Regions from separate parts of the Paenibacillus sp. FSL R5-0486 genome, predicted to be linked through region 1. Evidence: riboswitches for the same ligand, from Rfam matches in the RefSeq annotation. Region 1 holds a riboswitch; each other region holds the start of a gene.

Region 1 (7,871 bases):
GAAAGAATAAAGGATCGTGATGAATTCATGAGAGTAATCAAAATATTAAATAACAGCTTGCTTCTGACCAAAGATGATCAGGGACAAGAGATGATTGTCATGGGAAAAGGGTTGGCATTCAAAGGCAAAGTCGGCGAGCGACTCGATGAGGAGCATATCCAGAAACGATTCATTCTGCAAAATAATCCGTCTGCCCAGGCTTACGTACGAACCATCGAAAACATGCCAGAAAAACATGTGAATGTCATAAACAAACTGATTACCAATGCAAAAGAAAAGCTGTCTCTTGACGACCAAATCTTCTTTACGCTTATGGATCACTTGTCATTTGCCATTGAACGATGGAAAAAAGGTGTAGCATTACAGAATCGCATGTTATGGGAGATCCAGAGGTTTCATCCTGTCGAATTCGAACTGGGCCTTGAAGCCGTTCAGATGCTGAATCTAGAATTGGGTATCGAACTGCCGGAAGAAGAAGCAGGGAATATCGCTTTTCATTTCGTGAATGCCCAAACGCATGAACAGAATATGGAGCGCACGATGCAATCCGTTAAGATGTTAAAAGATATTTTTAACCTGATTCAATACACCTTTGATATGCAATTGAACAAAAATTCCATCCATTATGTGAGACTTGTCACACATTTGCAATTCTTCATCCAGCGTTTACAAGAAGGACGTCTGGGCAATTCGGCGAAAGATTTCATCTTTCAGCACATGGTGAAGGAGCATCCGCTTGAATACAAATGCGCGGAGATGATCAAAACCTACGTGCAGAATATGCTGGATATCTCCATATCGAACGAGGAATTATTATATTTAATGATTCACATTGCTCGAATTGTGCAGGAGGAACAGGGTGACGAGGGACGATTATAAAACAAAGTTTATATGCCTGTTAGCAGACAGGAAAAAAGAAAGATACTTTCTAACTATGACCGTTTTCTCGTATTTTATCGGGAAACGGTCTTTTATTCTTGCAATTATGTAGCGACTTTTTTGATATTCCACGCGAACGAACTCCAGCTTCCTAAACCCACATGAGATTACCAAGTGATAACATTTTATTGTAATTATTGTAAATTTGTTATATGTAAGCGCTGTCTAAAGAGCTATAATCTATTTATCTGGATGTTAATCCGTTCAGAAATACTTAGACCCAATCAAGAGGAGGAATTGTATGAAACGGTTAGGCCAATGGAATATAACGGCCTTGGTTCTTGTGCTGGTACTCGCCATGCTTCCATTTTCGAATGTCTCACATGCAGCCAAGGCAGTTACGGAAGTGGAGGGAGGTCATTTGAGCACAAACTTTGAAGACGGTACACTTCAGGGATGGACTCCACGTACAGGTAACGAAAGGCTGACAGTGACACAGCAGGAGGCACACGAAGGTCAGTCCAGTATGCTGGTCGCCAACCGTGAGCGTTCCTATCATGGACCGATGTTATCCATGAAGGATCTGCTTAAGCGTAACCAAGAGTACGAAATTGCGGCATATGTAAGACTTACTCAGGAGCCCACCACGGATCAAACATTACAGCTCACCACATATAAAAAAACAACTGCCGAAAGCTGGAACCCAATCGGTAGCGTGAAAATTGCCAAAGCAGAATGGAATACATGGCACAAAATCACCGGAAAATTTCAGTATAGCGATGATCCCACTGAATTGAATTTGTTCATCGAAACACCCTACATCTCTGAAGATAGCGTAGATACGTTATCGTTCTATGTGGATGATGTATCATTTACTCTGGCCGAGCAACTGGAGATTGAAGAAGGGATTCTGTCTCTGAAAGACCTGTATCAAGATGATTTCCCCATTGGTGCAGCGGTGTATCGCTGGCAGTTGGAAGGCGCATATGGACAACTGCTCACAAAGCACTTTAACAGCTTGACCGCAACCTACGAGATGAAACCGAAGTACATGTCTCCTTCCGAAGGTGTTTATGAGTTCGAGGCAGCCGATCAATATGTTCAGTTCGCCGAGGAGCATGGTATGGGCGTACGCGCACATGCGTTGTTGTGGCATATTGATGCAGCAGAGTGGATGTTCAAGGATCCTCAGGGTAACCCTGCGAGTCGAGAATTACTACTTGCCCGGATTCAGGATTACGTTGAAACCGTCATGACCCGATACAAAGGTAAGATCTATGCCTGGGATGTGGTAAACGAGGCGATTGCGGATAGCAATGGTGATGCCAACGGTTTACGTAAAAGTCCCTTTTATGAACTAATTGGTCCGGATTATATTGAGAAAACCTATGAATTCGCTCGTGCAGCCGATCCGAATGCCAAATTATATTACAACGAATACTTCACGGAAATCCCTGAGAAAAGAGAGCATATGTATCAGTTGGTCAAACGACTGAAAGAGAAAGGGCTCATCGATGGTGTGGGTTTGCAATCCCACTATAACCTGGAATCCCCGCCCATCAAGGAAATTGAAAAAACGATCAGCATGTTCGCCGAACTTGGATTGGATATTCAGATCACGGAACTGGATGTGGATAGCGGAATTCCATTTGGTGAAGAGATGTCCGATGAAGTTGCGGTAAAGCAGGCGTATCGATATAAGGAACTGTTGGATTTGTACCAAAAACACAAAGATCACATTTCTTCAGTTACCTTATGGGGACTCCAAGATGAGAAGTCTTACAACAACCAGGCTATGCTGTTTGATTCAGCCCTGAATGCCAAAAAAGCATATTGGGGACTCGTGGATGAATCCAGCTTGCCTGTGTTGACACAGAGAGCCGCCTCACTTTCGGGTAAACCGGATATCAAAAAACAGTCACAAGATCCGCTCTGGAACAAAGCGGTGTCTACTCCACTGAAGGGTGACTCTTCGGGATCAGCCAGTTTCCGCACCTTATGGGATCATAGTAACCTGTATATCCTCGTGGATGTTCAGAATGCGAAGGCAGATGTGAATGACAAAGTAGATATTTTTGTTGATCTCAATAATGGCAAGACCACTTCATATGAAGTAGATGACCGACATGTAATCATTAAGCGGTCGGGCATAGCTGAGGGCGTGGAGCAGCGTTCATATCGTGTACGCGAGACCAAAGCCGGATATCAGGTTGAATTGTCCATTCCGTGGGGTGGTATCCAAGTCGGATCAGAATATGAAGCCGGATTGGATATCCGTGTGACTGATGGCGGTTCAAGTGGGACACAACCTTATAATCCACTGTACTGGAATGATCGAACACAATCTCAGGAACAGGATACAAGCAAATACGGCGTGATTCAACTCGCCCCTATGCCCAAATCTGCACAAGCTGTGCAAGGGATTGTTCAGATTGATGGGAAGAAAGACACATCATGGAATAAGGCTGCACCATTTGAAGTAAAACGGTTGAACCAGAGCGAAGGTGCAGAGGCAGTGGCTCGCGCAATGTGGTCAGGTGAGTATCTATACCTGCTGATCGACGTCACTGATCCAAACATCATTACAGATAGTATCAACCCATGGGATCAGGATTCGGTTGAGATTTTCCTGGACGAGAATCACCAGCGCACACCGTATTTTCAATATGATGATGCCCAGTTCAGAATCAGTGCAGACAATGTGGGAACCTTTGCAGGGGGTGCCTCACCTGGACGCCTTGTAAGTGCTGTGAAGAAAACAAATAAAGGATATCTCGTAGAAGCCAGAATTCATTTACAATCATTGACGCCCAAAGCAGGAAATGTTCTCGGTTTCGAGCTCCAAATTAACGACAACCAGGGCGGAGGTAAGCAGAGCGTAGCCAAGTGGAATGATACGACCAATGAGAGCTGGAGAAATACTTCCCAGTACGGAATACTCACTTTTGTCGGAAAGAACAAACTCGGGCATTAAACCATCGGCAGTAGTTGCAAGAATAGAAACCATCATAACAGTGGCTGAAACTCAACCATTGTTGTGATGGTTTCCATCGTTTACATACGTCACCGAAGGTGATGAGGGAGGATACAATCTGCCTTGACTATATTTAACAGCCCTTGATATACTAAATTGATGTTATTTTTTCTTTTATGGGAATAAGATAGTAATCAACTACATACAACCGTTTGCGAGGGAGCCTTAACCGGCTGAGAGGGTGTTAAACCGACCTTACCTGATTTGGATAATGCCAACGTAGGGATGCAACGATGAAACACTGTACTTGGGTAGCTCATGCGAACCCCCTTGTTTTAGTGTATTTGTCTGCGAAACATCCTATGGATGTTTCGTTTTTTTGTTTTTAAATACGTACATTATGAATTGGAGGAACACATGTTGACTATTTCAGAGAGACTATATCAGGCAGCACAGCCTGTGTGGAAGGAATGTCTTGAGCATCCCTTTGTTAAAGGAATCGGAGATGGTTCCTTACCGGTCGAACAATTTCGTTATTATTTGCTGCAAGACTACTTGTACCTGTTCGATTATGCCCGCGTATTTGCACTAGGTATTGTCAAGTCGCACGACCCCAAATTGATGCAGTTTTTTAGTGAAAACGTAGATAACATCCTGAATGGTGAAATGAAAATTCATCGTTCTTATATGGAGCGATTAGGAATTACAGAGGATCATGTTTTCCAGGTAAAACCTGCCCTGAAAAATGCAGCCTATACTAACTATATGCTCTCTGTTTCCCATGCGGGTGGCATAGCAGAGGTACTTGTATCCATTCTGGCCTGCTCATGGAGCTATGCAGAGATTGGTCAAGTCCTTGCCCAAAAGCCAGGTGCAGCTGATCATCCTTTTTACGGAGAGTGGATCACAGGATATGCTTCCTCTGAATACAACAGCAACAATCAATCCCTAGTGACGTTAACTGATAAGCTATTAGAAGGCTGTAGCGAGGGAACGTACCAACGGATGGAGGATATTTTCGTGATGTGCAGTCGCTTTGAGCTTGATTTTTGGGAAATGTCATGGAAGCTGGAGCCTTAAGTTCACTGTAGTCAATTAAAGTAGAGAGCAGCGGCCATAAACAGTCTCAGGATAGAAATAAGTAGAATACGTAAAGGAACGCTTGCAATAAGCGTGTTTCGTGACGATGCCAAAAAAAGGGCGGATAGTATCCGCCTTTTTTCATTGTTGAAATTCTTGACACAGGGACATTTTGTTCTCTGAAGTCTCTGGCTAAAATCAAAAAGGGTGTCAGGACGGAATGTTCATAGCAGTCTGAATGTTTTTCAGATCGAGCTGAATTTGCTCTGCAATATGGTAAGGGTGGTATAAACCATGCTGCACCATGTAATTTGATATCTTTTCATGAGAATCTATGGCTTCATCGAGCTGTTTCATCAAAATTTGTTTGATTTCGGGGGTGGCACATTCGGTCACAGCCATGGCGTAGTTTCTGACACCGCTCTTGGCGTTCATCAAAAAATCCATTGCGATCACGTCATCGGTCAGCGTATTAAGACCAGTCATGTGTTCTAATATTGGGTTCATTTTTTTATCTCCTATACAGTCGCTTTAGACAGCACTCCACCGAGCTCCTGAAGCTGCTGTTGTGATAAGATCGCATCTTGTTGCAAAATTTGCTTGAGCTCCGGGTCGGTTACCAGAGCTTGCATGGTCTTGGATTTAGTCATACAAACCGTCTTGAACGCAGCTATTTCATGTACCTCGAGCATCTCATGCAAAGCGTATGTGGAATCCATTCAGATTGTCCTCCCATGTATCTATTCATATTTAAGGCTTTAAGATGACTTTAATGCAATCGTCCGTTTTTGTATCGAACACTTCATAGCCCCGTTTGGCCTCGCTGAGCGGAATGACGTGCGTAACAATGTCGCCAGGGTCCACTTTGCCAGACGTAACCAACTCGTACATGTATGGCATGTAGTGAATGACCGGAGCTTGTCCGGAACGGATATTCACGTTTCGCTGCATGATATCACCGAGCGGGAATCCGTTATAACGTCCGCCGTATACCCCAGTGACTTGAATGGTGCCACCTTTGCGAACAGCCTGAGATGCAATGATAAATGCGCTCATGGTGCCGCCTTGCAGTTTCATACCGCTGGCTAGAAATTCAAGATCGCTCATCTTGCCGTCCATTCCTACCGCATCAATGACAACATCGGCGCCGCCTTTGGTCATTTCCTTGAGAGTGTTCCCAATATTCTTATCCTGTTCGAAGTTTACTATTTCCACATTGTTTGTTCGCTTCGCATGCTTTAAGCGGTAATCGACATAGTCGACGGCTATGACCCGCTTAGCTCCTTTCAGCCAGCAGAACTTCTGGGCCAGGAGTCCGACCGGGCCGCAGCCGAGCACAATGACCGTATCTCCATTTTTAACGCCGGCGTTATCTACGCTCCAGAATGCCGTCGTCATGGCATCGGCGATCAAGCTTAGCTTTTCGTCCGGTTGTTCGCAGTTTTCAGGGATCTTAAAGTGGGTAAAATTAGCAAATGGGACCCGTAAATACTCCGCTTGCCCGCCGGGATATCCGCCGGTCGTTCCGGAGTAGCCGAAATATGCGCCCATATCCCCGTGTTCGTTGGAATTGTCACATTGGCTTTCCAGCTGATTTTTGCAAAAAAAGCATTCTCCGCATGCGATGTTAAACGGGATGATTACGCGGTCGCCTTTTTTTACCTTGGTCACGCCAGGGCCCACTTCTTCTACGATCCCCATCGGCTCATGTCCGATGACATAGTTTTCCTGAAGGTTAGGGATCATCCCGTGAATAAGATGAAGGTCAGAACCGCAAATCGCGGTACTGGTGATCTTTACGATCATATCGTCCGGTTTCACAATCTTCGCATCCGGCACCTCTTTGACCACGACATTTTTAACCCCTTGATACGTTACCGCCTTCATGCTTTATGTCCTCCAATATGTTCATCTGGGGTCCGATCAAACATCCCTTTACGTGACGTATCACCCGGGAACAGATTCATCTGCCCGATCATCACCGTATTTTTCGCCGAAAGCTGATCGAGTTGGTACTGTTCGTTCAGCTCATAAGGATGAAACCATTTTTTGCGAATCATGAGCTCCGAAATTTCTTGGTGCATTGCAATTCCCTGCTTCAGATGAGTATGCAACAGGGCTCTTACATCCGGTGAAGCCGTTTCCGTCAGGGCGATGGACAAATTACGTACACCCTCCTTGGCACGAAGAAGGAAGTCCATGGCAAAAGTCATATCTGCCATTTCCGGCATATTCAATGAATTAATCGGATCTAAATAATCGGTATTCATCTGAGTTCCCCTTAATGTGTTATAGGTGTCGGATTATTCGGAACGGGTGCTTGAAAAGGAGCTCTTGCGTAGATTGCTTGCAGCTCAGCAATCTGTTGTATGGATTGAATTACGTCTTTCTGCATTAATGCTTTTAGCTCTTGGTCAAAGACCAGGCCTTGCATAAGTTTCGACTTAGCGATGCAGAGCGTTTTGAAGTTTAACGCTTCATGCAGTTCCATCGATTCGTGCGGCGCTAGCGTTGGATTAGCCATTCAGAAATGATCCCCTCCTTTTTCATCAAGATTAGATTTTCCAATGCATCGGATCTTATACTAATATGGATCACCGGAGAGGTAAGATCCGAATATTCCCATACAGTCGCAGGGATATAAACAAAATCTCAATCCCATACTTATTTCTGTTTAAATGAATGATCTTACTCATGGAAGGAGGAGTCACGGTGCCCAATAAAAACAAAATTGATCTAGCAACCGAAAACGCAAGAAAACCAGCAGAAGATGCACTTAACTCGAGTGTTAGTAATACGCTGGAGCAGCATGCATCTAACGCGGTTTCTGAGGTGCAGACGGCTTTAAATCAGGCAATAAGCTCGTTAAGTGAATCTAATGCGGCAACAAATTCACAAGCGTTGGAGATTGCCAGGCAGCAATTGACCCGAGCAGAGG
Region 2 (7,871 bases), 2.7 Mb from region 1:
CTTTGGAGCGCGTCGGGTACATGGGCCCGACGCCAAGGTAGTCGGCGCCCGCCTGCAACGCACGGCGCGCCTCATCCACAGAGTGGGCGGATACGCCAAGCATCCGCCCATCTCCAATGCGGGCGCGTACTAGCGCCGCGTCCGCATCATCCTGGCCGACATGCATGCCGTCGGCCTCCACCGCTACAGCCAGCTCCACATCATCGTTCACGATGAACGGGACCCCGTGCTGGCTGCACACCTCGCGAAGCCGCATTGCAAGCGTGATGCAAGCTTCGCCGACCAGGGCGCCAGTTCCCTTTTCACGGAACTGGAACAGCGTAATGCCGCCAGCAATGGCCTGGCGCAGCACTTCCACAGGGTCTTGCTTTGTATTGACGCTGCCCATCACTAAATATACCTGCATCGCGCGTCGTACCGCTTCTGCATCCCAAGGGCGCATCACTGCTCACCCCGCTGTCTGCGCTGATACGCAAAATGATTTGTCGGCCCATGTCCGGCCCCAATCCCCAGCTCATCTTCGATGGCTGCCTGAATGAATGCTCGCGCGGTCGTAACGGCAGCCAGAACAGGTGAACCCTTGGCTAACTCTGCGGTGATGGCAGCAGAGTATGTGCACCCCGTTCCGTGTGTATGACGGGTTACCACACGAACATTCTCCAGATAATGAAAAGACTGCCCATCGTAGAGCACATCCACGATCATGCCACTTCCTTCATCATGACCACCTTTGACCAAAGCATACGTTGAGCCCATCTGTACAATCCGTCTTGCGGCTTCTTCCCGCTGGCTCAGATTGGTGATAGACATCCCGGTAAGCAGTTCCACTTCCGGGATATTGGGTGTTGTGATCAGGGCATGGGGCAACAGATCCGTAACCAACGCCTTTACAGCTTCCTGCTGGAGAAGGGGGGCGCCACCTTTGGCTACCATCACAGGGTCGATGACCAGATTAGCCCAACGGTATTGCTGCCATTTCTCAGCGACTAGACGAATAATCTCGGCACTATATAACATGCCGGTCTTCGTTGCGGTTGGTTGAAAGTCTTCGCCGGTCGAGTCCAATTGCTGGGCAATGCCATCGTAAGGGATGGGAAAAACGCCCTGCACACCAGTTGTATTTTGGGCAGCAATAGCGGTGATAACGGTCATGCCGTATACACCAAGTTCTTGGAATGTTTTCAGATCGGCCTGAATGCCTGCGCCGCCCCCGTTATCGGAGCCTGCAATGGTTAGCGCTTGAGCAATACTCATACTGCACCTCCACGGATCTGACGGATCTGTGCGCGTTCTGCCAAGAGGTCTGGTGTTACTTGTGCCAGTTGATTCAACAATTCAATCTGGAAGCTACCCGGCCCCTGATGAGCTGTCCGCTCTGCCGCCAGTTCAGCTGCTACACCATAAAACGCTAGCGCTTCAACAACACTGCCTAGAAGATCGGCTCCTGATTCCGCTATGGCTGTAAAAGCGCCAATCACTGAACTGAGCAGACAGCCAGCACCTGTGACCTGAGTGAGCAGGGCATGACCATTACTCGTGAGGAATGTGGATTGTCCATCAGTAATAATATCTTCTTTTCCGGTAATGACCACGACACAGCCAAGTTTATGCGCTGCCCGCTCCGCAATGCCGATTCGGTCGCCCTCACCTGATCCTGCGTCCACACCTTTAATACTCCAACTCTCACCGATGACATTAGCGACCTCTGCCACATTGCCGCGCAGTACCGTGAGACGAAGTTCACGAATGAGCATCTGCACGGTTTCCGTGCGATAGGTGGTTGCGCCAGCTCCAACCGGATCAAGCACCACAGGCACGTGATGCGCATTAGCCGATTGGCCTGCCAGACGGATTGCCTGAACGACTTTGTCATCGAGTGTACCGATGTTGAGTACCACGGCTCCTGACATCTTGGCGACATCAGCGACCTCTTCATGAGCATAGGCCATAAAAGGGGACGCACCGAGTGCAAGCAGACCATTGGCTGTGAAGGGAGCCACGACAAGGTTAGTGATATTGTGTACCAGCGGATTTTGCGTACGAACACGTTCCAGATAAGACATATAATTTCCTCCTTGTTTTGAAGTAACCCGATCGGCGGAAGTCCGATATCTGGAGTCACTCAACAGAATAATTGGATATGAGTTCCCTTGTTGAGTTGGGGCGCAGAGTCTAACAACAGCCAGATGCATTAATGCGGGAAAAGCAGAAACGTAAAATCTAAATCAATTTCATAACTCACTAAAATGGATTTTTGGAACTGGATATAGACAAATTGAATCATTCTGATCGATATCTAGCGAAACAGTAAAAAACGAAACGATACAAAATACAGAAAGTGAACCCAGGGTATTTCTCCAAACTCAGGCAAGCAATACTGTGATGGATGTTAGCATCCAACCAGTGTCTTGAAGTCCAGGCTGGTCGATACCCAACTGATTGGGGCACGATCGATCGGGGCACGACTGGTCAGACGATGTTTCTAAAGAACACAGGACGTCTTATTTGGCTGTCAGGTCCTCCTTTTGAAATGTAAGGAACATCAGACACGTTATTCCCAGAATCTCCTGACCAAAACGCTGCAAACAGCTATTTATTCTGATATAACATGTTTCAGGTTCTTTAGATTTCTGCAACCGCTCCAAATCCCTGAATAGGACGCCTCAGATTCGTTAGCGGTCGTAGCATGCTCTGTTTCGATCAAGTTAAGGAGCGTTTCAGCTCCCAGTAGGCTTGAAGATAAGCGCTAATTACATTACCAAATACATATCAACAAGCCACCCAAACGCATATCAATCTGCCCAGATGCACATCAAGCCACTTAGGATTGTTATAAATTCTGATCCTCCGATGCTTGCTTCAGGCCAATTCCATTTCGCAAAACTTCATGCATTCGATCCTACGTTTTGCTAACTTTGCTTTTAATCACATTGCTTTCATTCCCTTTATGTTCAATCACTTTTCCTTTATTCGCGTTGCTCTCCTTTATTTACTCTCCTTGCAGAGTAATAAAAGTATCCTCGGCTTTCACCGATTCAGGAATCAAATCCTGTTCAACGAGCCATGTACGTACATTTTCCCACGATTCCATTTCCTGCCGACCAAATGGTTGGCCTTCTTCATTCATGAGTGGTAGCAGAATTGCCAGGCTTTTGGTTTCGATCTCCGGGTCAAGCGGTGATGTTTCATTCTCATGAGCGAGCAGAATACTCAAGGCTTCTTCTGGATGCTCAGTCACATATTTCTGTCCTTCCTGGACCGCTTTGACGAACCGGGTAAGTTGGTCTTTTTTTGCTTCAATGCCAGCTTCACTTGCAGTCAGGACCAATTCATAATAATCAGGCACACCATAATCGACGGGGTTAATCGATTTCATGGCATGTCCTTCTTTCTCCAAAATCAATTGTTCATGGTTAATAAAACCACCCATAATCGCATCCGCTTGTCCGGAAGCCAGCGAAGGAATCAGATCGAACCCAACGTCGACCAGATTTATGTTGTCGGGATTGCCGCCATCCTTACTGATCATCGTGCGTACCATCGCTTCGTACAGAGGAATGGAGGAATAACCAACAGTCTTTTCTTCAAGATCTTTGGGTGAACTTACGTTGCCATTCGCTTCGGTCAACAGATGCACAAGCGGGTGCCGAACAACAGCAGCAATGGAACGTACAGGAATGTTCTCGCCACGCGCGAGCAAGATTTGGGGCTGGTAACTTAGGGCCAGATCAATTTTTCCGGCAGCAACAAGTTTGAGCGAATCATTGGTATCCGCAGGCATCTGAATATCGAGATCCAGACCTTGGTCTGCAAAGTATCCTTTTTCCTGAGCCACATAGATGAAGGAGTGTACTGCATTCGGGTACCAGTCGAGCATGATAGACAGTTTATCTTTGGCGTCTGATGCAGGTTCGGTTGCAGACGGATCTGTTTGCTGTGTATTGGTTGCCGAATCTGTTGTTGGCGTATTTTGGCTATTGTCTGTGGTGCTGCATCCGCTAACGATCAGCAAAAGGCTAATGAGTATGATGGGAAGCAGGGAGTATATACCTTTGTTATTCATAAATGAAGTTCCTCATTTCATCGTTTTGATTTGTAGAAAATGGGCAACAGCATGTTAACGATAATGTGACAATGAACTGATTGAAGATGTTGCTGAAATTGTGCATAAGATATGTTTTGTTTTGAAGATTGTAACTACTGTATTTACATCTAATTTCTGTCTAAGTATTATCCAACCTTTCTTTTGCCTCCATGACGATGACGCCGTATGCTAAACCGTTTCTCCAGCCAGGTAATCAGTACAAACAAAACGATCCCAAGCAGGGATAACAGCAAAATGGCGGCAAACATCGCATCCGTGTTCATGTTGCTGGACATACGACGGCTGAAGTACCCTAGACCTTTGCTACCACCGAGCCATTCGCCAATCGTTGCCCCAACCACGCAGTACACCACAGACATCTTTAGCCCCGAGAAAAAAGAGGGAAGTGCCAGCGGAACCTGGAGTTTGCAAAAAATATCCCACTTGCTGGCGCCCATGGTGAGCAACAGTTCACGCTGCTCTGGATCGCCTTGGCGGAGTCCATCGTAGGTACTGACCACAATGGGGAAGAATGCGATTAAAAATACCACGGCGACTTTGCTCCACAACGTGTAACCAAACCACAGGATAAATACGGGGGACAAGGCAATCAACGGTATGGTCTGACTGATCACGATGAAGGGATACAATGCCCTTTCAATCGATCGGTTCATATGCATGCCTGTTGCCAGCGTAATTCCAGTCACTATGGACAAGACAAAACCAACAACAACCTCCATAAAGGTAGCAGGCAGATGGATGGTCAACAGCAGACGGCGATGCTCAACCAGTGAGCTTACGATGGCCGTGGGTGCAGGAATGATGAAGGAGGGCACCCATCCCATACGCACAATCACTTCCCAGATCGCCAGTAATAAGAACATGAGCATAATGAACAGACCATATTGGGAAAACGACCTCGAGAGCCACTTTAAACACCACGTCCAGACGCTAACCTCAGCTCTATCGTGCATGCAATTGTTCCTCCAGTTGTTGCCTCATCTGCACGAGAGCCGGTTCGTAGATCATGTCCGAATGCCTTGGGCGTGGTAAAGGAACCGTCATCTCCTGCAACTGCTGACCTTGCCCTCCTGGAGTTAACAGAATGATACGGTCACTTAACAGCAGGGCTTCTTCGATGTCATGTGTAATGAACATCACGGTTTGGCCAAAGCTCTCCCACAGCTCCAGCAACCAGCGATGCATTTCTCGTTTGGTTAATGCGTCGAGTGCACCGAAGGGTTCATCCAGCAACATGAGCTGCCCGCCTGTAAGCAAGGTACGAAGCAATGCCACCCGCTGCCGCATGCCGCCGGATAACTCATCCGGATAGGAATGTTCATAACCGGACAAGCCGAACCTTGCCAATCCTGCGATGATATCGGCTCGTAGTTTGTCCTTATCCTGTCGGCCTGGTGCAAGCTCGGCAGGTAGCATGCAGTTCTCCATGACGGTACGCCAGGATAACAGCAGATCTTTCTGCGGCATATAGGCGACTCGTCCGAGCCGTTGTCCTTGCGGGACATCAGCTATATCGATGGTGCCAACGGTTGGTTCATGCAAGCCTGCGAGCAGCTTGAAGAGCGTGCTTTTACCTGATCCGCTGGAGCCGATGAGCGAGACAAATTCTCCTTGTTGAACCTGAAGCGACACATTGGAGAGCACAGGGGAACCCTTTTTTTCGGGAAAAGCAAAGCTTACGTTGTGAATGGTTACATGGTTATCCATCTGATCCTCACCCCCTTGATGTCAGACTACTGCAATAACAACGGCATCCTATACTCTGCAAAAGGAACAAAAAAGACCCACCCATTTCCGGAGAAATGAGTGGGTCTGTAAGTTAAATCCGCAATTTATCTTCACATACATGAAAAAATTCCGCTTACTAAAAGGCCGCTCCACTTCCCTCCGCTGGTATGATCCAGATCAGGTTCAAAGGGTCCGAATAGTCATATTCGTCTCAGCCGCAAGGCTCCCCTAGTGCAAAAGTTCAAGATATGCAGTTGTGTGTTCAGCATATATCAATCGAACATGAACTGTAAAGAGGCAGCATGATAGAATTCTTGAGATGAACTTGGAGTCATACCCGAACAACTGAACAATTTACCTGGGCTCCCTAACCCGATATAATAGTGGTGGCGCATATTGGCCGGATCACAAATGCAGGTGGGATTGTTCTCCCTCCTAGGCAGAATGGGGACCCGAGTTGAAAACGTTCAAAAAAGTATATATTGAGATCACGAGTATCTGCAATCTGGCATGCAGCTTCTGTCCGCAGACACAGCGTGCCAAAGGATTCATTGACCCTGAAGTCTTCAACAATATACTGGATCAAGTTAAACCACACACCAATCATATTTACTTACATGTCAAAGGTGAACCCTTGTTGCATCCCAAAATAGATCTGTTGCTCGATTCCGCACATGAGAAGGGACTCAAGGTGAACATTACAACGAATGGTACACTGCTGCCCAAGACTCAGCATAAATTGCTTGGCAAACCGGCGCTGCGGCAGATGAATTTCTCCCTGCACAGCTTCGATGGGCATGAAGGTTCAACAGATCGTGACGGGTATCTGCGTCATATTTTGTCCTTTGTACACGAGGCCGTTAAGCACAATGTCATCATTTCATTCCGGTTGTGGAATCTGACACAGGATAACTTCACAAATGCTCAGATGAATCGAAATCGGGAGACCCTTGAAGTATTGGAACGTGAGTTTAATCTGGACTTCCGCATTGAGGAAAAAGTAGTTCCAGGCAGCGGGGTCAAAATTGCCCCGAATGTATACCTGAATCAGGACCATGAGTTCCAGTGGCCAAGTCTGGATGCACCTGAAGATGACGGTAAAGGCTTTTGCCATGCACTTCGCGGTCAGGCAGCTGTGCTTGTAGATGGAACGGTGGTTCCATGCTGTCTCGATGGCGAGGGTGTGATTAACCTTGGTAATGTGCACGAGAAGTCATTCTCGGAGATTATTGAGGGTGAGCGAGCGAACAATCTGGTATATGGCTTCTCCAAACGCGAAGCTGTAGAAGAGTTGTGTAGAAAGTGCGGTTATCGTCAGAGATTTGGAGCCTGATATCTTATATCAGCAAGCCAGAAGCCATTCAAGATCACACATTTGGAGACAAATGCAGTGGTCTTTCTTTGTTATCGGGGATTAAGTGAGGGGTATATACGTTACAAATGAGCATACCAGAGGTTGATATGAGCATATTGCTTGAGAGACCTAGCATGCAAAAAATGCCGATATGACAGGGATTGTACGATGTCATGATATATCTGATCTAATGATTATTCTAGTTACCTCCCTTATTTGGTAAGATTAGGTTGTAGATCGGACAGAGGTGCACCTCTGAAGATCTTCCAGTACAAGCCCAGGCTGTACACTACCAAAAAACGAGAGAATAAGGGAGGAATAAAGTTATGAAAAAAATGTTGACGTTGTTACTGTCCGCTGGTTTGGTTGCTTCTATATTTGGTGCAGTTCCGGCTGCGGCTGCGCCTACGGTTGTAAATTCAACCATTGTGGTTCCAAAGGGCACGACCTATGACGGCCAAGGTAAAACATTTGTAGCCAATCCTTCCACACTGGGCGACGGATCTCAAGCAGAAAATCAGAAGCCAGTCTTCCGTCTGGAGGCAGGGGCCACGCTCAAAAACGTAAACATTGGATCACCAGCTGCTGATGGTGTTCACTGTTATGGCAACTGTAATATATCGAATGTGGTCTGGCAGGACGTGGGCGAGGATGCACTGACATTGAAGTCTGCCGGAACGGTTA
Region 3 (7,871 bases), 3.0 Mb from region 1:
TGAGCAGTACCCGGGTAAAGCGGTAGTGGCGGCCCAACTGTCTATGGCTCCCGCTGCTGCACAGGTTACAATAGATCGCGGTATTCCAATCCATAGCCCGCTGGCATTGCTTGCGGCGTATTTGGAGAAGGATTTGGGCTTGGCTCGACAGTAGCTGCTGATTTGGAGTGAAGTAACAAGTTCTATCTGAAACTATGCAACTATGAACTCACTTACTTAGTAACACCACAAATTAACGAGGTGAACTAATATGCGATTCCTCTATATTGTTTTACTGTTTATAGTAGGTTTTTCCTGTTCCGCATTTCTATACGGAGGAGCACCAAAACTCAGTGATGCTCTTTTATTCGTTATCGCAGGAATTCTGTATAAGATATGGACCACACTTAATCACAAAGCTAATTCTGATAAAGGCTGAGTATGGTTAAGAATACATACATGACATAACACTAAAAAAAGCCGTTCTTCTCTGCAATGACAGAGAGAAACGGCTTTATCTCTATTTCAGACTGCCCAGCTTGCGCTGTACCGGCGCCTAGGAACGTGTCCGATATTCTTCGGCCTTTTCCTGCATCCCGGCAGCTACAGCCTCATTCTCGGACAATCCTTTATCTGCGGCAAAGGCACGAATGTCCTGCGTAATGCGCATGCTACAGAACTTTGGTCCGCACATGGAGCAGAAATGAGCTTCCTTGGCCCCTTCTGCTGGCAGCGTCTCGTCATGGTAGGATAATGCCCGTTCCGGGTCCAGTGACAGGTTGAACTGGTCCCTCCAGCGGAACTCGAACCGTGCTTTGGACAATGCGTCATCCCGGCGCTGAGCACGCGGATGTCCCTTCGCCAGATCGGCGGCGTGAGCTGCGATCTTGTAGGCGATGACCCCTTCCCGCACATCATCCTTGTTGGGCAGGCCCAGATGTTCTTTTGGCGTAACATAACAGAGCATGGACGTGCCGAACCAGCCAATCATGGCTGCCCCAATGGCGGACGTGATGTGATCATATCCTGGCGCAATGTCGGTCGTTAGCGGCCCAAGTGTGTAGAACGGTGCTTCTTTACAGATTTCCATCTGCAAGTCCACATTCTCCTTGATTTTATGCATCGGCACGTGACCCGGGCCTTCGATCATCACCTGCACATCATGCTTCCATGCGATCTGCGTCAGTTCCCCAAGCGTAGCCAGTTCCGCCATCTGAGCTTCGTCATTCGCATCGTAGATACTGCCTGGACGAAGTCCATCTCCCAGCGAAAACGCCACATCATACCTTTTCATAATCTCGCAGATTTCTTCAAAATGGGTGTACAAAAAATTCTCCTGATGATGCGCAAGGCACCATGCTGCCATAATGGACCCACCTCGAGACACAATGCCTGTCATCCGCTTGGCGGTCATGGGGATATAACGCAACAGTACACCTGCATGAATCGTAAAGTAGTCCACGCCCTGCTCTGCCTGCTCAATGAGTGTGTCACGGTACAACTCCCAGGTCAGCGCTTCCGCTTCGCCATTCACCTTCTCCAGCGCCTGATACAGCGGTACCGTACCAATCGGCACAGGTGAATTACGGATGATCCATTCCCGGGTGGTATGAATGTTTTTGCCTGTGGACAGATCCATCACCGTATCCGATCCCCATCGTACCGCCCAAGTCATCTTCTCGACCTCTTCCTCGATGGAGGAAGATACGGCAGAGTTACCTATGTTGGCATTGATCTTCACGTGAAAATGACGACCGATCAACATCGGCTCACTCTCCGGGTGATTGATGTTGGATGGCAGAATGGCCCGTCCACTCGCCAGCTCCTGCCGCACAAATTCCGGCTCCACGCCTTCACGAATGGCGGCGAATTCCATCTCAGCCGTAATGACTCCCTGCCTCGCATAATGCATCTGAGTCACGCAGCGTCCTGGCTGTGCTCGCAGCGGTTTGCCACGCAATCCGGGGTACTCTTCAGCGCCAGCTCTCTTCCCTCCGGGCTTCAGTCCGTTATCCTCCGGTTTAACTGTACGGCCTTGGTAAGCTTCGACATCGCCACGCTCTGTGATCCAACGTGTGCGCAGAGCTGGCAGACCTGCACGGATATCGGCGTGAAATGCGGGATCGGTCATCGGGCCGCTCGTATCGTAGACACGCAGCGGTTCGTTATGCTCCACCCCTTGGGGAGTATTCGTGTCATGAAGGGCTATCTCACGTTCCGGTACAGCAATGTCCGGCCGTGAGCCCTGAATGTAGACTTTGCGGCTGCCCGGAAAGGGCTGAACCCGTCCGGCCGCCCCTGTTTCCTTTTCCACCTGCTGACCGTTATGTTCCTGTTCCATCGCTTGTTGTCCCGTTTGATTTCCTGTACTCATGTTCGCTTGTCTCCTCCTCAGTGTTCGTCGCTTGTTTGGTTGGTTTCATCATTAGGTCGCTTACGTACCTGTCCAAATCATGCGCAATGCAGAGAAGAAAGAGCGATCCTACACCAGACCAGGGGAGACACTTTTCATGTACAGTTAACAACAGACGGAGGCTGCCACAAATCATGAATCTATGGTGACTCCTCTCCTTATCCAAGCCCACTTTCGCAGGTTATTGAAAAAGAAGCCCATAAAATCCGCGCTATATCGCCCGTTCCCTGTATATAAAAAAGCCGGTCCCCGAAGGAACCGACTTTTATGTCCATCACCAATAATGCACCTTTACGCAGCTCCTTAACGGAGCCCTACAAGGGTCACATCATGTGGTGGTTGTGGTCATATCGCCGATTACTTCCCTACGCTGGTATGATCCAGATCAGGTGCAAAGGGTCCGGAATCTCATGCGATTCCGTCTCAGTCCGGACAATTCGGACTCCCCCAGTAACGTTAATAAGTTGCGGCTTACATAAGCCGCCGTTCATATTCAATGAAGCTGGCCCCGCTGGGCCGTCCATTACAGAGTAGCGCAACCGGAACATAAAAACAACCTTTATATTCCAAATGATCAAACTCTATTGGAGAAAAAACTTACCTCAACATCAGGATAACATGAGCCCCATTTGCGTAGCAGCATCCTTCAACACAGGTGCGTATTCATGCAATGTCTCCTGCGAAAGTCGGCTGACAGGTCCTGAGACCGAGAGCGCAGCTGCAATATTGCCTCTGCGATCCATAATAGGTACAGATACCGCGGCAGCTCCCGGCTCACGTTCCTCGTAACTTGTGGCATATCCGTTATCCCGGATATCTCCCATCTGCGCTAAATACACCGCGGGATCAATAAACACCGGCCATTCCGGCCCGTTCATCAGTTCTTCACGATCCTCGTCCGTGGCAAACGCCATCAGGACTTTGCTGGAAGCCCCCACAGACAGCGGGAGTCTAACACCAACGGGAGCAACTCGGCGGATCGCCTGATCACTTTGCACCGCCTGAATCCGAATCCGTTCACTCCCATCACGCAGGTACAGACTCACGGTCTCACCCAATCGATCTCTCAGTCGCTCCATCGCAGGCAACAGCAGAATAGCGGGATCATCACTGCGGGACATATGAGCTGACAGCTCCCAGATTCGGATGCCAAGTCGGTACTTCTCTGTTGCTGCATCGCGGATCACGAACCCTCGATCCTCCAGCGTAGCCATCAAACGGTGCACTGTACTTTTGTGCAGGCCAATCTGGCTGGCAATTTCGGTGAGTCCCAGATCACTGCGTGTGGTAAAACATAATAATATATCCAGCGCCCGTTCCACAGCCCGGACGGTTAACTTGCGATCTTCCATGGCATAATGCCCTCCTCATGTTTCATCACATGAAACTTGGTTACATAAATTATATGAGAAACGGTCTCATCTGTAAACCAAAAAGAGCCAAAATCAAAATAGGCCAACGTGTAAATTTTTCCTTTTTATAAGACTTAATCCCCTGTAATTTACACACTAAGGTAATGTTACCCATATATCTTAAGAACTATATAACAATTGCGTAACAAATGCCCTCAATCAATTGACTTTGACTATATTGGAACATACGATAAAGATATATTACATTAAGATATCGCTCTGAAGCAGGCTCTGAAATCGACGCAATTCTCTTTTCATGTCGTTGTTATCTTCAACTGAACTTCAAAGGAGGGGCATTCATGTATCAATCATCCCAGAGCGAAGCCCCGCTGCAAACAAAAGTGTCCGATCTGCCCTCTTCCCTATCACCGAGGCTGATTCGGTTCAAACATATTATCGTAGCGTTGCTGCTCTCCGTTGTATTTTTTCTACTGTTTTGTTTTATTGCACTGCATGGTTATATCGCATGGGTATTATCCAATCCAACGGTAGCGCCTGTCTTCTCCAATCCGATGCAAGCCAAGAACATGAAGTATGAAGACATCACGTTCCCGGCAGCGGATGGCAGCCGCACGATGCAGGGATGGTATATACCTGCTGACAATGCTGCAAGCAAAACGATTATTTTCAGTCACGGCTATGGTGCCAATCGTGAAGAAACATGGGTACCCATGTATGACCTGGCACATTATGCCCATCAACTTGGGTTTAACGTGGTCATGTTCGATTATGGCTTCGCCTCACAGGTGAACAAAGCTGTAGCCACAGGTGGCAAAGCTGAGTCACAGCAACTGCTCGGTGCGATCCAGTTCGCCAAGCAACGTGGTGCGCAGGAACTGGTTGTCTGGGGCTTCTCGATGGGTGCCGGTACAGCGTTACAAACCGGACTGATTACGAAGGAAGTGGATGCAATGATTCTGGACAGTGCGTTCCTGCTGGAGCCAGATACGCTGTACCACAACATTCACAACCAGATCGATCTGCCACGTCAGCCTACACTGGAGATCATGAAACTGTTGTTCCCTGTTCTGAATGGTACCGGATTACAACAGATTCCATACCAGGAAGTGAAAAAGGAAGATTATCCGTTCCCGATTTTCTTCATCCATGGTACAGAGGACGAGAAGGCGCCTTATCCAATTGCGGAGCAACTCGCCGCCAACCAGACCAATCCGTACTCGGATGTATGGATTGTCCAGGATGCGCATCATGAGTTGATCTTCCGGGAGCATCCAAAGGAATATCTGCGCCGTGTCTCAACTTTCCTCAGTCATGTAACGAAAACAAGCAGTGACGATGTGCAAAACACGAATAATGGAGAATAACCAAATTTCAATCACCGAACTTTTCGTTGATTCCAGAGCCCTCAGGGGCTCTTTTTTTTTCACTCATAGGACAACAAGCTCGGAGAATATACTCTTGGGACGCATGAACAGAGGGTCTGCATGCAATGAATTTCATCTGAAGGAGGTTCAACATAGATGAACTGGTATGAATATGGTCACCTGCTGCCTCTGCGGACATTGGAGGAAATCCGTTTCTGGAAAGAGCAGGAGAAAGAACATACACTCGTCATTCGTGCCCTGGTTCCTGATCTGGAGCCCCCATACGTCAAGCTACTGGAGGAATGGGAGGTTACCTTTGCAAACAGTGAGCGAGTAGCCAATCAGCTTTTAAAACAGCTATTGCCCGCAACCCATCCACCAGCCCCCTACATCGTTCGTTGTATCGATCAACTTGTGGCGGCAGCTCGTAAGCAATCGAGGGAGTTCATCAAACAGCTGTATGTTCTTCTGGAGCAAAGTGCTGCTGTGCAAGCTGTACCGCTTGCCAAAGTACTCATTCTGCATTTTATCCGCGAATCGGAGTATTTTCTGGGCGTTTTGGATACGCTTGGCCAACCGGGCATCTTGCGTGAAACGGATTCGGAGCCATCACTTTTTCTGGAAAATGCGTTGCATACGTCAGAGTCAGGAAGCGTCCATCGCCAAGCTTCAGAAGCTCCAACTTCTCCAGAGGGAAATATAAATGCACCTGCGGCTTCAGCTCAGATCCAATCCGCAACCATTCAAACGCCTTCTACCGGAACAACACAAGCCACACCCAGCTCTACAGCACCTCCTGTAAAAGAAAAGCCGGTTCCCATTGGAGGACACACACTGCCGCCTCTCCCCTATGCGTACAATGCGCTGGAGCCACATATTGATGAGCTGACGATGCGTATCCATCATGATAAACACCATCAATCTTATGTGGACGGACTGAATGTAGCAGAGAAGAAGCTGGCGGAATCGAGAAAAAAGAATAACTTTGAACTCATCAAACATTGGGAACGTGAACTTGCCTTCAACGGGGCAGGCCACTACCTGCATACGATCTTCTGGACAATTATGAACCCTGCTGGCGGCGGCAAACCTTCCGGTATGCTCGCAGAGCAGATCAAGCGAGATTTCGGAAGTTATGAAGCGTTTAAGAATCAATTCACAGAAGCCGCGAACAAGGTGGAAGGCAGTGGCTGGGCGATGCTTGTCTGGAGCCCGAGAGCACATCGTTTGGAGATTTTGCAGGCGGAAAAACACCAGAACCTGTCCCAGTCCGATATCGTACCACTCCTGCCACTGGATGTGTGGGAACATGCCTACTATCTGAAACATCAGAATGAACGCAAAAAGTATATCGAGGATTGGTGGAACGTTGTCTACTGGCCCGCTGTTGCCGAGCGTTACGAAACAGCACGCAAGTTGTTGTGGCCGCCTTATTAAGCTTTGGGTTAGATGGATTAGAGAAAAAAGAGATATCTCCAGCCGAATGACTGAACGATATCTCTTTTGGTGTAGACAAAAAAGCAAGCCTCCTGTAAAAAGAGACTTGCTTGTATTTTGAGAGACTTCCTATTTCTAAATGTTCACTTAAGAAGCACAGCCCTCGCAAGCCACATAGTTGTCGCCAACCTGTTTGCTAATGGAGATCAGATCGCCCAGCTTGATATCAGACTCGTCTGTAAACTCCAGATCGGCTATACGTGCAACGATCAGTGCAGCAGCCTCTTCCTTGCTTGTTGCCATTTGGCTGAACTCGGATTTTTCGCCTGTTGATACAACCTCATATAAATACGTATATCTCAATGTGTCCATCCTAACACTCTCCTTCCGAAATCACATCATATCATCTCTATTAACCAATTCCAAGCCCTAGTAAAAAGTGTTAATCGTATCGCAGCTTCATCTGCTCAGCTGTCAGGCGTACTTCTTCAGAGCCAACGCTAAGCACCCTGCTGGTCTCCGCCTGTGGATAGCGATCCCGTAGTGTTCGAACCAAAGCCGCAGTATATGCCGCGGCTGAAGGTACACCTGCCAATTCTTTCAGACTTGCCATCGTGCCAGGCTGAACATCAGGATATCCTTCACTCGCCCCACCTGCTGCATGCTGATAGAATTGTCGCACGTCCGCTGCCAGTTGATCTCCCTGACCTTCCACGATGATAAAAGCCGTAATGATATACGCCTTTGCCTGCCTGCGCTGGGCAATACCACAGAATTTTAGGCCACCTACACTGACATCATAATCTCCCGGGCAAAAAGCACCCTGAACCTCACCAGTTTGCGCCTGATTCGACCACGGCGTTAGCGACTCGGCAATAATCGAAGCCATCTCACGGAAATCATCATGAATATTGATGGCATGTCCGGGATTAGGCAGAATCAGCGACACATTAACTACCCCTGGGGTTAAGGGTACTGCCGCTCCACCCGAAGGCCGAACACAGACCGCTGTCCCTTGGCTTCTAATCTGTTCCATCGCTTGTACAGCCTGTGGCAACCTGCGGTCACGCAGACCCGCTACAAAGGCATCTGGGTGTCTCCATATATGTGCAACAGGTAGATGCCCTGCCCCAACCCGCCTGCACATAACTTCTTCCCAAGCAAAAGCTTCGAGTACACTACTACCTTGTCGCATGAGTGGTGTCTCCCAGATTTGCAGGCGCAATGTAGCCTGTTGATCTGCCTGTAGTCCCTTTTCCGGCTGAACCGGATGATCTGAATGGGAAGATACACTCATCGTTCCAT
Region 4 (7,871 bases), 2.7 Mb from region 1:
CAGGGATACTGCTCACTTCCGCTTTAGACAACGTACGAACGAGTCGCCCATCCTTCATGACGGATATCCTGTGACATAGTCTGCGAGCCACTTCCATCTCATGCGTTACTACAACAATGGTCACGCCCAGCGTTTCATTGATATGTCGCAGCACATCCAGAATACCGTTCGTGGTCTGTGGATCAAGCGAAGAGGTCGGTTCATCACAGAGCAGCACATCCGGACGACTGGCCAGCGCTCGTGCAATCGCCACACGCTGCTTCTGTCCTCCGCTAAGCTGAGCAGGATATTGCCCCGTCTTGTCTTCCAGTCCAACAAACCGCAGCACCTCAAGTCCACGTTCAACTCGCTGCGCACGGGGCATACCCGCAAGCTCCAATGGCATGCAGACATTGCCACTCACCGTTCGGTTACTGACAAGATTGAAGTGTTGAAAGATCATGCCAATGGATCTTCGTGCCTGACGCAGACTCTGTTCATTCATCTGGGTCAGGTGCTGCCCATTCACAACAACCTCACCATCATCCGGCTTTTCCAACCCGTTGAGCATCCGCAGAAGTGTGGATTTGCCTGCACCACTCGATCCAATGATGCCATGTATTTCTCCTTGTCCCACTTCGAGGGACACCGAGCTTAATGCTTCGAATCCCTGATCTGCACGGGAACCGCGCTCGTTATAACGTTTGCTTACACCATATAATGAGATCATGGAGAGTCCTCCCGTGAATGATCATGCATGGTTCTTCAAGAACACATGAAGAAAGCCCGCACAGCCGATAACCGGAGCGCGAGCAAGCCTGTTCATTTATAATAAATCAACATCCCTTACGAGACAAGCTTTTAAGGTGAGATTGCCTCCTGCAGGCGGCTGGCTTCATATACACGAAAACGTCCGTTGGACGAACCCACATACACTTCATTACCGATCCGGTTAATCATTCCATTCTTCGCATCCCGGTCCCGGTGCTCCGGGTTTCCCATCACAACGTCATGTACACGACCTAACAGTGCTCCATTCTTTTTGTTCATTACGAGCAAATTCTCGTCCATGGGCAACAGCAACTGATCATCAATGACCAGATAACTTCCCTGATTCGTCGGATGCCTTAGTGTTGCAATCGTATCTTTGGTATCCCAGCGCGTCTCCCCCGTTTTATAATCCACAGCCGCCGGGTAGCCATTCTTAATCACATACAACTGATCCTCTTCCACCAGTCCTCGTTCAATCTTGCCCTTGTGCGTCCAGCGTGTTATGCCTGTCTTGGCATCATACAGGGTGGTTGTAAAATCTTCATATTCTCCGTAATGATTGCCATTCTTGTTCTCACGGATCAACAACATGCCATCATTCAGCTCCTCAAATCTCTGTCCTACCCGAGCAGGGAATTGGGCAAGCTTTTTCCCCGTGTTCAGATCAAGCAGAAGCCACTGATTATCTAGTGATAGCCATCTTTCAGCATTCGTGGTTGCAAAGGGATCAAGACGTTCAATTCCACCAGTATATGGATCATTCCAAAATTGTTCTATGGTGGATCGTTTGCCCTTTAAGCTCCATACGGTTCGCCCTGATTGCGGATCGGCTGCAACCAGCTTATTCTTTTCCCAATACAACACATAGGGGTCATCTGCACTCTTGTTCAATAATTCATAACCTGTAGCCAGTTTTCGCGTCCACAATGTTTTTCCGTTTGCACTGTCCAGAACCGTTAACCAACTGTTGCTTGAGCTCTCAACAACCGGGTTATCCACAACCACAACGTTCTTAGCAGCGGTGATGCCATTTAGTCTAAAATTTTGCTTAGGAGTGTACGTCCACATGACCTTTCCGTTCTTCAAGTTCAGATGACGAATACGATCCACGTATTTTTTCTTATCAGGGTCATAATCGGTGTAGATTGTAACGTATTTGCGCTCTGCATCCACCTCTGCCTGCTGTCTTCCAAAACCCCCGTTAATCCCCCATAATTGCTGGCCGGAATGTCGGTCAAGGGCATATATGGAACCTTCGTAGTAACCTCCGCTAAATCCACCGTCATCGCCTTTCATCAGGAGCACGTCATCCGTGGCTGCTTGTAAAAAAGTGTAGTTAATATCCCCCTGGTTGGTCCATACCGGTTTCCAAGGGATTGTCGTTGGCAGTGTTGTGCCATAGATTTTTGTTGTGAACCCATATTCATCCGCCCGACTGATGTTCCAATCGGAAACGACAGCATTTCGATTATCCTGTGGTAGATTCCAGCGTGTCCTGACCACCTTGCCATTCTTGTTGAATGTGACCAGAAATTGTGCATCTTCCCGCTCATATCTCCAGGTCTGCCCAATACTCATTGCATAACCAGTATCATTCAAATTGCTTGAACTCTCTTTCCAATCCGGTTCGCCTAACCACCCAGCCACTTGTTTGGAGGTGATTGCATTGTTCAGCTTCATATCTGTCAGATGGCGTATAACCGAAGTTGGCAGCGATGCCTCCTGAATGAACCAGCCATCAGCCACATTCATCCGCTGTTCTATAGCCTGTGCCTTGATCCAGAAGAGTCCTGGCCGATACGTGAAAGATTCTTTATTCCAGACTCGTGGGGCAATGGAGACCCCATACCAGCCTTTCCACTTTGCAACAATAACAGCCTTATCTGTTAGCGCTTTCTCACTAGACCAAGTTGTAGAACTATCTGGAACCAGATACAACTTGCTGCCTGATTGGAGTGTGAAGCTTTGGGGAGCTGTTTCCGTCATACTTCTGCTCTCCTTCAGTGCATACCAACTTGGCAGCCAAAAGTTTCCATAATCGGTTGACTTAAGCTGCACCCACTCACCTCGAACCGAGGCCAACGTATACTTTTCGTTTTTTGTTGTATAGTATTCAATCCCCAGCTTGTCAGCAGCCACACTGCCGTCCCTTCTGTTTTTGAACAGAGGGATGTCATTAATAAGCGTAACGGTGTCTCCTTGTTTGTAAGCTAACTTTGCAGTTAAGACTTGGGAACTTGCCCCCAATGCTTGTGGCGTTGTAGCCAAAGCTTGTCCTTCAAGGGCGACCATTTTGGAATCCAGCAGCATCCAGCCCGTCAACAGCACAGCTGATAATCCAGTCATGGTAATCCATTTGTACCCCGTTCTCTGCCAGTCAGGACCCGTCTTCACTCTCGTTCATCCCCATTCATTAGAAGTTATTTCCAATAGAGACGCAGTAAAAAGGAAAAAGTTACCGTTTACCTCAATATATTTCTATCTATCTGCCCGTATTACCTTACATCCACCATCGTAGCATGATAAGGAAAGGTAATCCCGATGTAATAAGCCGCTGTTAAGGTGAGCATATAATAAAATACAAACCACAGATCAGCTCGCGAATAGCCAATCTGAATGTAATACGTGCGGCTCGCGCCATCTGTGAACCCTTTCGCTTCCATCGCTACCGCCATTCGCTGTGCACGGCGAATACTCTGTGCCAGCAGCGGAATAGCGTAACGCTTGAGTGTACGATACACATTCCAGCGAGAGCCACGTTGCTGTGTTCCACGAATACGAATCGCGTAACGGAGCGTCTGGAATTCATCCAGCAAAATGGGGATCATGCGCATCGCGGCCAGAAAGCTATAGGCGTATTTCGCCGGAAGCTTCCACTGCTGCATCAGAGAATAAAACAGTCTGACAGGCTTGGTCGTAAGACCAAAGAGTAACCCAGCCGCGGCCATAGTCAACGAGCGAAAACCCAAGTGTAGACCGCGATAGAAACTCTCTTCGGTTATGTGGATCAGTCCCCACTTATACCATGTGGTCTCGCCCTTACCAAACATCATCATACCTGTAGACGTCGAGATAAACACCAGAATGAATGGTGATGCGTACAGTATCAATCTGTACCACGGATGACCTGTCCAGCACAGTAATAACATCATCGCCATCGCAACGTTGGTCATTACATTCAGATTGTGAATGAGGATAACGATGACAAACATCATCGTCAGAATGATCATCTTTAATCCCGGATTGACGTTATGAAGCCAGGTTTCACGGTGAGGAAACGACAGTTGCATCAGATAACCTCCCCTCATCTACCATCCAGATTCGGGTGCAATATCTTTTTACGATTTCACGATCATGGGTAACCATAACAATGGCTGTTCCCTCTCTCCGCAATTGCTCCAGCTGTGCTAACATGGCAAACGTATTGCGGGCATCCTGTCCAAAAGTAGGTTCATCCAACAGCAGTATTCGCTGCTCTCTCACCAGTGCAGAGGCAACGCTCAAGCGTCGTTTCTGCCCCATCGATAATTGGTAGGGATGGCGCTCGGAGAGGGCTATTAGCCCAAATTGATTCAACATATGATCAGTCCTGACAAGTCTTTCTTCCGTTGTCAGCCTGCCCCCCAGCAATGAGAATTCCACTTCTTCCGCGACCGTGTTGGTCACAAATTGAAACTCCGGGTTCTGAAATACAAACGCAATTCGATCTGCAAGCTGCTCCGTTTTGCCAGAAGGCTGACCGTCCACCTCATAATGACCTGTTGTTTTCAGGATACTCATCAGAGATAACAACAATGAACTCTTGCCAGCTCCATTAGCTCCGACAATACCAATCCAATCCCCATGCCATACTTTGGCCTGTTCTACCTGAATGAAGGGTGTTTTCCCACGCCATCCGGTGAACTGTTGCAAGTCCAGTGCAGGCAGATAGCCGGGTGATACAGGTGATAAGGATGAGACGTGAGAGATGAGGGATATACCCGGTGTATCGGATAAGCCAGACGATTGCTGTGCTTCCAAACTTGAGATGCCGTGGTCCACACACACTTGAAGCTCTCCAGAAGTACTTCCCTCTTCTTCCTTAGTTGCCTGCTCGTGCTCATCCCACACACCCGGATACCAGATTCCATAAGCCTTCAGCTTGCCCCGTTCATCTGTAAATACCTGCTGTGCTGGCCCATCCGCCACAATCTTTCCTTCAGGTGATAATACAATGATGCGGTCGACCATATCCACAATCTTGTTTATTTTGTGTTCAACGATGATGATCGTTTTGTCACTGGCGATCCGTTTGACGGTATCCCATACCTGGGAAGTCCCCTCATCATCCAGAAGTGCAGTGGGTTCATCCAAAAACAATACCTCCGGGTCCATGGCAAGCATCGAAGCAATCGCAAGACGCTGCTTCATCCCCTGAGACATGGACTGGATCAATACACGATTCTGTTCAAAGGATAACCCCACTTGTTTCAGATAATATTCAATCAGAGCAGGCATCTCTTCACGCGGAATATTTCGGTTTTCCAGAACAAATGCGATCTCTTCATCCGTAAAGGACATACAGAACTGGGTATCCGGATCTTGAAAGACCACTCCTGCTTGGGCGGGAACCTGAATATCATCACATTTCATCGGAATCTCAACCGAACGGGGTATCAGACCGCTCAGAATTTGCAATAACGTCGATTTACCGGAGCCACTTGGGCCAAGCAACAGCACTTTCTCCCCTTGACGCACAGAAAGAGACAAGCCTTGAAATATCAAGGCTTCCTCTCCCGGGAACTTGCATCTTAGATTTGTCACACTTACCGCTTGCGAATTTTCCTCTCCGCTCATCTAATCCAGCGCCTCATAATCTTGTTTGGATACCGGTCTAAGTGAGCGCGTTACACCAGTCAGTTCCAATGCTTTGGCGAGATAATAAGCGAACACTCCAGCAATCAAGATGCTTCCAATGAAGCGGAATCCGATAAATAACGTGTAGTTCCAGGCCGAGAGTGAATCAATATACCCGTACTGGTAATCCAGCAAAAGCGAAGCCGCTGCGGCTCCTATGGCTGCAAGACAGGTGACAAACAGATTGGTTTTGCGATACAAAAATGCGGCGAAGAATATCTCGGCTCCCAATCCTTGCAACAGACCGTATACAAGTGTGGACATGCCCCATTCACTACCCAGAAAAGCACTTACCGTTGATGCCGCAACTTCGGCAAGAATAGCCACGCCTGGTTTACGAATGATAACAAAAGCAAACGTGCCCGCCATAAACCACATGCCGTAGATCATCTGCTCCGCATGAACGCCAAATGGTTTCATCAAGTCATATGTAGGTCCCCATATCTTGTAAATCACCCCAAACACTACTGCGATCACGATGGTTACCAGAATATCCGTTAGTTTCAATCGCTTGTTGCCTGCTTTTGTTGCCATTTTCTCTACGTCCTTCCTTTGTTCCCTGTGGGGGTTATCAAAATAAACGAAAAAGCCTCCCCGGTTCCGGGCAGGCCTTACGTACAGTGTACAATCCTCACAATGATGTATTGGATGGATGTCGAAAATACGGAATATCAACCAGCCCCCCTCCGTCATGGCAGATACACCACCACAGTTCAAAGAGGTCTGTTGTTCATCCACGTTCATTCCCACAATTCACCCTTACATATCGCAAATCCATGTTCTCTACGCTGGCATTACCCAGATCAGATGTACGGTCAGCGGCACAAGGCCGCTCTCTCAGCCCAACTTCATTGAGCTCCCGGTTCACTTATTTCATTGCTTCTAATGTACATCAGATGGGTATTTGTGGCAATCCCTAGAAAAATCATCATGCTTCATTTGGGGTAACAGGGGAAAGAATCTGATGGTTCACTTTCCATAATATGAAACATTTAGGTTATGTAGTCCGTCTTAAACATTAGAAGGGAGATTGATAGTGATGAAAGATTACAATTCTGTTTGGCAGCTTAAAACATGGAAAATGGTCCTTGCCGCTTCGATACTCACCGCAGGCACGGCACCTGCCTTACTCTCATCCACTGTGGCGGAAGCCGCAACAACTAAACCTAAACCGACAGCTTATATTAACAATGTTCAAGCTCAATATGATGTTGTCATACGGCAGGGTATTACGTACGTGGCATTGACGGAGCTTCAATTCCTCGGCAACTATACGTTTGGTTACAATAACAAAACAAAAGAGATCAGCATTAGCACAGGCAGCGATAAGTATGTCCTTACACCTAACAGCAAAACAATGAAGAAAAACGGTCAGAATGCGACATTATCCTCAGCGCCGATTCTGGTGAATGGTAAAGCGATGCTTCCGCTCCGTGCCATCGGTGAAGCTTTTGGTGCCAAGGTGCAGTGGAACCAGAAGGCCAAGGAAGCCTACATTTACACTACCGATGCTACGATTGTAAAAGAATATAACAGTTCCGATCTGACTGTGGCGCGTGAAGCCGCACTGCATCTGCCACGCTTCTCTGAACTGGGACAAGCACGTCTGGACATTCGCAACCCTTTGGGTCCAGTGGATTCATCCATTGAATACATTTTTGAACAAGACAAAAAAGATCGTTTCTTCGTTGTTGAGGATAACGATCTGATCAGTTATTATATCCTTAAAAATGGAAGTGCACTGCTACAATGGCAGGCTAACATCAGCAAAAATGCCGGAACCATCGGTGACCTGTTCTTTATTAAAAACAAAGCCGTTGCTGAAGCAGGGACTCGTCCTTCCGTAACAGGTCAAACACTCGTATCATTTAAGTACTCTCGCATGCTTGAAGAAACCTCTTACGAAATCATGAACAAATTGGACTCTATTGATACCGGTTCTGTTGTCCCCGAGAAAGGCAAAGTCATCGTTGAAGTTCCGGGAGAGCAATAATTTGAGCATCCTCTATAAAACATTGCTCAGCAGAACTATACTATGACATCTGCATTACAAAGAGCGTCCCACAAAGTCATTGTAACAATGACCTTGGAACGCTCTTTTTGGCGTTATATTTTAACTTCAAATTACAAGCAGAGCTTAAACTTTTACCAACTCCAGCGATTCAATCTTCTGTCTAATATTGCGTGTTCCCAGACTGGCTCGTTTTCCCTGAAGCAAACCCCTT

The links. A riboswitch is a leader RNA that binds a small molecule or an ion and turns the genes downstream of it on or off. The one in region 1 is predicted to bind thiamine pyrophosphate.
Region 2: it holds a riboswitch for thiamine pyrophosphate, as region 1 does, so the genes downstream of both, MKY01_RS04670 (ABC transporter ATP-binding protein) here and tenA (thiaminase II) in region 1, are expected to answer to the same signal.
Region 3: it holds a riboswitch for thiamine pyrophosphate, as region 1 does, so the genes downstream of both, thiC (phosphomethylpyrimidine synthase ThiC) here and tenA (thiaminase II) in region 1, are expected to answer to the same signal.
Region 4: it holds a riboswitch for thiamine pyrophosphate, as region 1 does, so the genes downstream of both, MKY01_RS04690 (ECF transporter S component) here and tenA (thiaminase II) in region 1, are expected to answer to the same signal.

What each region holds. Positions count from the first base shown of each region.
Region 1 is NZ_CP150237.1:3,701,642-3,709,512, forward strand. Features, by position in the region: gene MKY01_RS16400 (glycoside hydrolase family 1 protein) at 1-10, shown strand, start outside; gene MKY01_RS16405 (PRD domain-containing protein) at 28-879, shown strand; gene MKY01_RS16410 (endo-1,4-beta-xylanase) at 1,181-3,853, shown strand; TPP riboswitch at 4,060-4,157, shown strand; gene tenA (thiaminase II) at 4,274-4,933, shown strand; gene MKY01_RS16420 (spore coat protein) at 5,144-5,440, opposite strand; gene MKY01_RS16425 (hypothetical protein) at 5,452-5,652, opposite strand; gene MKY01_RS16430 (zinc-dependent alcohol dehydrogenase) at 5,684-6,820, opposite strand; gene MKY01_RS16435 (spore coat protein) at 6,817-7,203, opposite strand; gene MKY01_RS16440 (hypothetical protein) at 7,215-7,457, opposite strand; gene MKY01_RS16445 (hypothetical protein) at 7,646-7,871, shown strand, end outside.
Region 2 is NZ_CP150237.1:1,030,433-1,038,303, forward strand. Features, by position in the region: gene thiE (thiamine phosphate synthase) at 1-442, opposite strand, end outside; gene thiD (bifunctional hydroxymethylpyrimidine kinase/phosphomethylpyrimidine kinase) at 442-1,254, opposite strand; gene thiM (hydroxyethylthiazole kinase) at 1,251-2,063, opposite strand; gene MKY01_RS04660 (ABC transporter substrate-binding protein) at 2,990-4,063, opposite strand; gene MKY01_RS04665 (ABC transporter permease) at 4,231-5,058, opposite strand; gene MKY01_RS04670 (ABC transporter ATP-binding protein) at 5,048-5,812, opposite strand; TPP riboswitch at 5,971-6,073, opposite strand; gene MKY01_RS04675 (radical SAM/SPASM domain-containing protein) at 6,291-7,166, shown strand; gene MKY01_RS04680 (pectate lyase) at 7,514-7,871, shown strand, end outside.
Region 3 is NZ_CP150237.1:749,277-757,147, reverse strand. Features, by position in the region: gene MKY01_RS03510 (hypothetical protein) at 1-154, shown strand, start outside; gene thiC (phosphomethylpyrimidine synthase ThiC) at 536-2,320, opposite strand; TPP riboswitch at 2,738-2,851, opposite strand; gene MKY01_RS03500 (IclR family transcriptional regulator) at 3,001-3,744, opposite strand; gene MKY01_RS03495 (alpha/beta hydrolase) at 4,104-5,129, shown strand; gene MKY01_RS03490 (Fe-Mn family superoxide dismutase) at 5,286-6,566, shown strand; gene MKY01_RS03485 (hypothetical protein) at 6,714-6,938, opposite strand; gene MKY01_RS03480 (lipoate--protein ligase family protein) at 7,009-7,863, opposite strand.
Region 4 is NZ_CP150237.1:1,038,564-1,046,434, reverse strand. Features, by position in the region: gene MKY01_RS04710 (methionine ABC transporter ATP-binding protein) at 1-709, opposite strand, end outside; gene MKY01_RS04705 (PQQ-binding-like beta-propeller repeat protein) at 841-3,144, opposite strand; gene MKY01_RS04700 (energy-coupling factor transporter transmembrane component T) at 3,246-4,040, opposite strand; gene MKY01_RS04695 (ABC transporter ATP-binding protein) at 4,015-5,586, opposite strand; gene MKY01_RS04690 (ECF transporter S component) at 5,587-6,180, opposite strand; TPP riboswitch at 6,410-6,520, opposite strand; gene MKY01_RS04685 (copper amine oxidase N-terminal domain-containing protein) at 6,686-7,639, shown strand; gene MKY01_RS04680 (pectate lyase) at 7,821-7,871, opposite strand, start outside.